Roseibium sp. Sym1: one gene and its partner. The protein of the gene in region 1 interacts with the protein of each later gene in a pairwise test. Links are inferred from orthologs where the notes say so. Each region holds a gene or a part of one and is shown on either strand. Other genes may lie near its edges. The genes, in order: trhO and rplL.

Region 1 (3,132 bases):
GCTGCCTCGCGCAGGAAGGCGTCCGTCCGGTCGATCATGTGGTTCATGGCGATCATCAGGTCACGGATTTCGCCCTGATGGACATAGTCCCTGGCCCTGGCCTCGAAGTCGCCCCAGCCGACACTGCTGCAAACCTCGGTGGCCGCGGTGAGCCCCTGTCTTGCGCGGTGCACGGCGATCAGGACAAAGATCGCACCGAGGACGGTGAGGGAACAAAGCAGTGAAGCGGCGAGTGTCCAGCCGGCGAGCCCGGCAAGACCCGCTCCCGCGCCCGCCAGACCGACCAGGGCCGCGCCCAGGGCAGCGTTATAGAGTGTGAATGAGCTCGTCATAACCCATGCCTTTTGACTGAAGGATCGATACCAGCTGGTCGTGGCCGGCCTGCATGCCCGTCTTGCGGTTGTCCGCCGTCTGCTCCGTCTTCAGAAGCTGGGCGTAGAGCGGGATGATCACGTCGTCGACGACCCGCCGGTTGGGAACACGGCGATTGGAGTGATAGCCGATGATCTTTCCTGTGCCGTCATAACTCGGTGTCACATGGGCAAGGACCCAGTAATGGTCGCCGTTGGCGGACATGTTGATCACATAGGCGAAGATCTCGCCGCCTGCCTCGATCGTGTCCCAGAGCAGCTTGAACACGCAGCGCGGCATGTCCGGATGGCGGATGAGACTGTGCGGTGCGTTTTCCAGTTCCTTGCCGGTAAAACCGGCAATGTCACGGAAGATATTGTTGGCGTAGGTGATGCGTCCACGCGTGTCGGTCTTCGAGACAATCAGGTCCCGTTCGGAGAAGAACCGCTCCACCCCCGTGGGGGCGACTTTGTAATGTGTCATCCTGCTGGTGCCCGCTCGGAATCGGTATCGTGGGCAGAAGCTAACCGCCTGAACTTAATTATCCATAAAGCATGTAAAGATACTTATACTCTAATGCTCTGACATATAAGCATTTTTACTGATTTTTGACGCGCGTTTCCAAAATGCTGACGGATCTGCCGCATTTCAGCCCGTGCCGGTGCCGCTTTAGTGTCTCGCGGTGACGGGATCCGAGAAACTGCGGACTTTGCAGTCCGGGACCTGTGGCTGTATAGAGGGCGCCAATTGACCGGATCATGATCACGACGCGTCCGTGCGCCTGGTCACAGCCGGTTGTTTGCCCGGAAAAGAAAAGCCAGATGAACGAATTTCTCGTTGCCGCCCTCTATCTGTTCACGCCGCTCGATGACTTCGACGCGCTGCGCGATCCGCTCAAGGCCTATTGTGAGGCGCGCGATGTAAGGGGCAGCCTGCTGCTGGCCTCGGAGGGCATCAACGGCACCATCTGCGGCCCGGAAGCGGGCGTGCGCGAGGTTCTGGCGCATTTGCGCAGCGATCCGCGGCTGAAAGACCTGACACACAAGGAGGCCTGGACCCACCGCCATGTGTTCAAGCGCATGAAGGTCCGCCTTAAGCAGGAAATCGTACGGCTCGCCGTCGACGGTATCGATCCGAACGAGATTGTCGGCGAATATGTCAAGCCGGAGGACTGGAACGCCCTGATCGCCGATCCGGATGTCGTCGTGATCGACACGCGCAACGATTATGAATTCGCCTTCGGCACGTTCGAGCGGGCACTGAACCCCGAGACCCAGTCCTTCCGGGAATTCCCGGACTGGGTCGAAGGCCAGGAGACCCTGAAGACGAAGCCCAAGGTGGCGATGTTCTGCACCGGCGGCATCCGCTGCGAGAAGGCCACGGCCTGGATGCTGAAACAGGGCTTTAAGGATGTCTATCACCTGGAGGGCGGCATCCTGAACTACCTGGAAAAGGTGCCGGAAGGCGAGAGCCTGTGGAAGGGCGAGTGTTTCGTCTTCGACGACCGTGTGTCCGTCGACCATCAGTTGCAGCCGCGCTGGGGCGCCTGGATCCCGGAAGAGGCCCGCCACATCATCAACGAGGACACGGATTACGAGACAGGTGCACGGGCCGATGACGATGTCGAGGCACCGTCGAGGGCCGGTTGATCCCGCACGCGTCCCGATCCGGCACGGCAATCGTTAACGATTGTTAACTTTTTCCCTTTAACCCCCTGGAGAACTTTCCTAAGGTCAGGAGTGCAGTGCATTTTTCTGCGCCAGACTGGGGGAAAGTCGATGCGTCACAGGTTCTGGAGCGCGGCCGCCGCGCTGGTTCTTACACCGGTTCTTGCCTCTTCCGCCGTCGCCGGCGGCCGGGCCCTGTCCTGTTACGAACAGGCGACCGTTCCCGCCGTCTACAGGACGGTTCACCAGAAGGTGCTGGTTCAGCCGGCTTCCAGCTACGTGGTGCAGAAGCCCGCCGTCTATGGCTATCAGAAACGCCGGGTGCTGGTGCAGCCCGAAAGGGTCAGCTATCGAACCAGCCCGGCGGTCTACCAGACACGACAGAGCCGCGTCCTGGTGCAGCCGGCCAGCGTCGGCTGGGAGTACCGGGTGATCAAGGGCCGCAAGATCCTGTGCAAGGTGCAGAATCCGGCCGTCTACAAGACTGTCAGCCAACAGGTGCTGGTCCAGCCGGCCTCGAAGGTGGCCGTCCGCCAGCCGGCCATTTACAGCACGGTCAATGAGAAGGTTCTGGTCCAGCCCGCTTCCAGTTACCGGGTGCAGAAACCGGCCGTCTACACGACGGTCAGCCGCCAGGTCCTGGTCCAGCCGGCGCAGCAGGTCTGGAAACCGGTCCGGGTACGCGGTTGCCGTTACTAGGACTGTGGATCAAAAGACGGTTGAATGAGACGACCAGCGAGGGCTGAAACATGATTTGCACACTGGTGGCGTCGTCGATCCTGCTGAGTGTCGAGGGTGGCTCCATGGCGGTCCTGATACCGGAAAACCAGTCGGTCCGGATCTACAACGAACAGTCCGCAGACGGTGAACACGCCGTCGTACACCTTTTCGGGGAGACCAAGATACAGGTACCCGGAGTGATGGCGGAACAGATCGTCGAGGCACTCAGACGCTGCCGCCGCGCAGGGGAATGATAGAACGCCAACCGGTCTTTGGACCGTACACAACGTCGCCTGTCACCAGCGTTCGCTTGCCCGTGCGAGTTCCGTTGCCAGAAAATCAACGAAAGCTCTTACTTTCGGGGCGAGATTGCGCCTGGAGCTGTAGACCGCAA
Region 2 (3,184 bases), 630 kb from region 1 along the record:
AAGTTCGACGAGACCGTCGAAGTTGCGATCAATCTCGGTGTTGACCCGCGTCACGCAGACCAGATGGTCCGTGGCGTGTGCGTGCTGCCGAACGGCACGGGCAAGAGCGTCAAGGTTGCCGTGTTCGCACGTGGCGACAAGGCCGACGAAGCCAAGGCCGCCGGCGCCGACATCGTCGGTGCCGAAGAGCTGGTCCAGGAAGTGCAGGGCGGCAAGATCGACTTCGATCGCTGCATTGCAACGCCTGACATGATGCCGCTGGTCGGCCGTCTCGGCAAGGTGCTCGGCCCGCGCGGCCTGATGCCGAACCCGAAGGTCGGCACCGTGACCCCGGACGTGACCGCAGCCGTCAACGACGCCAAGGGCGGTGCCGTCCAGTTCCGCGTCGAGAAGGCCGGTATCGTTCATGCCGGTGTCGGCAAGGTGTCCTTTTCCGAAGACGCCATCCTGCAGAACGTCAAGGCTCTGCTGGATGCTGTCCAGAAGGCCAAGCCGTCCGGCGCAAAAGGTTCCTACCTGAAGCGCATTGCCGTGTCCTCCACGATGGGCCCGGGCGTGAAGGTTGATCTCGCAAGCGTTGCTGGCGAGTAATCCGGACTTTCCGGATGTTTTGAAGAGATTTCGGCCTTCGGGCCGAAAAGACCCGGCGGCACGCCGCCGGGTTGCCCTGTCCGAGACTGCAGGTGCCGGGAGACCGGCTTAAGCTTTTTGGCCTGCATAGATGGGTGAGAACCGAATTCTCCGCCGTTGACGCGGAAGACTTGGTTCGAACCAGACCTTGCCGCGCGTTTCTTGCGTGAGGGTGAGGGGACAGGACCCTGAGCGTCGCCCCAAGGCGGTTCCGGGTTCGGGACCTGCCTGAAAGGCGGCAAAGGTAAACCGGCGGCGGCAACGCCGCCAAATGGAGAAGGCAAGTGGAAAGAGCGGAAAAGCACGAGTTCGTGACGTCTCTCAACACCGAGCTGGGTAACACCGGTGTTGTTGTTGTCGCGCACTACGCAGGTCTTTCGGTAGCCCAGATGACCGCATTGCGGGCATCCGTGCGTGAAGCCGGCGGCACTGTGAAAGTCGCAAAAAACCGCCTTGTGAAACTCGCCCTTCAAGGCACTGACCTTGAGCACATCTCCGACCTGTTTCAGGGCCCGACCGTCATCGTCCATTCCGACGATCCGGTAGCCGCTCCGAAAGCAGCCGTCGAATTCGCCAAGGCAAACGAGAAGTTTGCAATCCTTGGCGGTGCTCTGGGTGCAACCAACCTGAACCCGGATGGAGTCAAGTCTCTGGCAACCATGCCGTCGCTCGATGAGCTGCGTGCGAAACTGGTTGGCATGATCCAGACCCCTGCTTCCCGCATGGCTCAGGTTACCGCCGCTCCGGCCGGGCAGCTTGCCCGCGTCTTCGGCGCGTACGCCAAGAAGGACGAGGCCGCATAAGGCGTCCAAACACACTGTCTCACGAAACCAAACTCTGGTTCGAACGTAAGGTACTAAGAAAATGGCCGATCTTGAAAAGCTCGTAGAAGAACTGTCCGCACTGACCGTCATGGAAGCTGCTGAACTCAGCAAGCTCCTGGAAGAGAAGTGGGGCGTTTCCGCCGCTGCTCCGGTCGCAGTTGCTGCCGCTGCCGGCGGTGCTGCCGATGCCGGTGCTGCTGCTGAAGAGAAAACCGAATTTGACGTTGTCCTGGCTTCTGCCGGCGACAAGAAAATCAACGTCATCAAGGAAGTCCGTGCCATCACCGGCCTGGGTCTGAAGGAAGCCAAGGAACTCGTCGAGTCCGCTCCGAAGGCCGTCAAGGAAGGCGTTGCCAAGGACGAAGCTGAAGAGCTGAAGAAGAAGCTGGAAGAAGCCGGTGCTTCTGTCGAGCTGAAGTAATAAAGGCCTTTTGAGCCTTTGGCGGTCCCGGCCTGGCCGGGACCGTTGCTTGCCCCGGCGGGTCTGACCCGTTTCCGGGGCGAACGTCCCACTAGGGCATGGTGATCCGGAGAGGCCGGATCAGGATGTCCTAGACCCCATAGATTGATCAGCCGATCCGCTTGTTCGTGAGGTCACGTCAGGCAGGCTGATCCGGGGGGACGGTTTTCCGAAGCGCCCGGGCGGTGGCCCGATTGGAAAAGGGGCGTTTCGGGAAGCCGTTACCCGGCCGATACGAGGAGCGACAATGACCCAAACGTTCAACGGTCGCAAAAAGGTCCGTAAATATTTCGGTTCCATCCGCGATGTCGCGGCTATGCCCAATCTCATCGAGGTTCAAAAAGCATCCTACGACCAGTTTTTGCAGGTCGACGAGATGCCGGGCGGCGGCCGCAAGAATGAAGGCCTGGAAGCGGTCTTCCAATCCGTATTTCCGATCTCCGATTTTGCAGGCACGTCCCTGCTGGAATTCGTTTCCTTCGAATTTGAAGCTCCCAAGTACGACGTCGACGAGTGCCGTCAGCGCGACATGACCTTCGCCGCGCCGCTGAAGGTCACCCTGCGCCTGATCGTGTTCGATGTCGATGAAGACACCGGTGCCAAGTCCGTCAAGGACATCAAGGAGCAGGATGTCTACATGGGCGACATGCCGTTCATGACCGACAACGGCACCTTCATCGTCAACGGCACCGAGCGCGTCATCGTCTCCCAGATGCACCGGTCGCCGGGCGTGTTCTTCGACCATGACAAGGGCAAGATCCATTCCTCCGGCAAGCTGCTGTTCGCCGCCCGCGTGATCCCGTATCGCGGCTCCTGGCTGGACATCGAGTTCGACGCCAAGGACATCGTCCACGCGCGTATCGACCGCCGCCGCAAGATTCCGGTGACCTCGCTCCTGATGGCGCTTGGCCTCGACGGCGAGGAAATCCTCAACACCTTCTACAAGCGGATCGACTACACCCGCCAGAAGGACGGCTCCTGGCGCATGCCTTTCGACGGCAACCGTCTGAAAGGCACGAAGGCCTCCTATGACCTGATCGACGCCGACAGCGGCGAAGTCGTCATCGAGGGTGGCCGCAAGATCACCGCGCGGACTATCAAGCAGCTCGACGAAAAGGGCGTGACCGCCCTGAAGGTCACCGACGAGGACCTGCACGGCCAGTACCTGGCCGAGGACATCGTCGATGCCCAGACCGGCGAGATCTATGCCGAAGCCGGCGATGAAATCACCGGCAAGCTGCTGGAAGAGCTGATCGAGCGTGGCCATCAC

Evidence for each region.
Region 2: the proteins of trhO (region 1) and rplL interact in binary tests that used the Escherichia coli proteins (3 or more experiments, as listed by UniProt). The link is inferred for Roseibium sp. Sym1 from one-to-one orthologs.

What each region holds. Positions count from the first base shown.
Region 1 is NZ_CP114786.1:3,886,976-3,890,107, forward strand. The notes cover bases 271-3,086. They hold trhO (oxygen-dependent tRNA uridine(34) hydroxylase TrhO), read left to right. Parts: upstream 271-1,172; coding sequence 1,173-2,000; downstream 2,001-3,086. Other genes in these bases: O6760_RS17645 (methyl-accepting chemotaxis protein), read right to left, coding at 271-332; O6760_RS17650 (PAS domain-containing protein), read right to left, coding at 307-834; O6760_RS17660 (hypothetical protein), read left to right, coding at 2,130-2,717; O6760_RS17665 (hypothetical protein), read left to right, coding at 2,768-2,992; O6760_RS17670 (LysR family transcriptional regulator), read right to left, coding at 3,035-3,086. Also shown: more of O6760_RS17645, read right to left, coding at 1-270; more of O6760_RS17670, read right to left, coding at 3,087-3,132. UniProt on the Escherichia coli protein: Catalyzes oxygen-dependent 5-hydroxyuridine (ho5U) modification at position 34 in tRNAs, the first step in 5-carboxymethoxyuridine (cmo5U) biosynthesis.
Region 2 is NZ_CP114786.1:4,512,935-4,516,118, forward strand. The notes cover bases 317-3,184. They hold rplL (50S ribosomal protein L7/L12), read left to right. Parts: upstream 317-1,494; coding sequence 1,495-1,875; downstream 1,876-3,184. Other genes in these bases: rplA (50S ribosomal protein L1), read left to right, coding at 317-591; rplJ (50S ribosomal protein L10), read left to right, coding at 915-1,433; rpoB (DNA-directed RNA polymerase subunit beta), read left to right, coding at 2,162-3,184. Outside these bases: more of rplA, read left to right, coding at 1-316. UniProt on the Escherichia coli protein: The binding site for several of the GTPase factors involved in protein synthesis (IF-2, EF-Tu, EF-G and RF3). Is thus essential for accurate translation.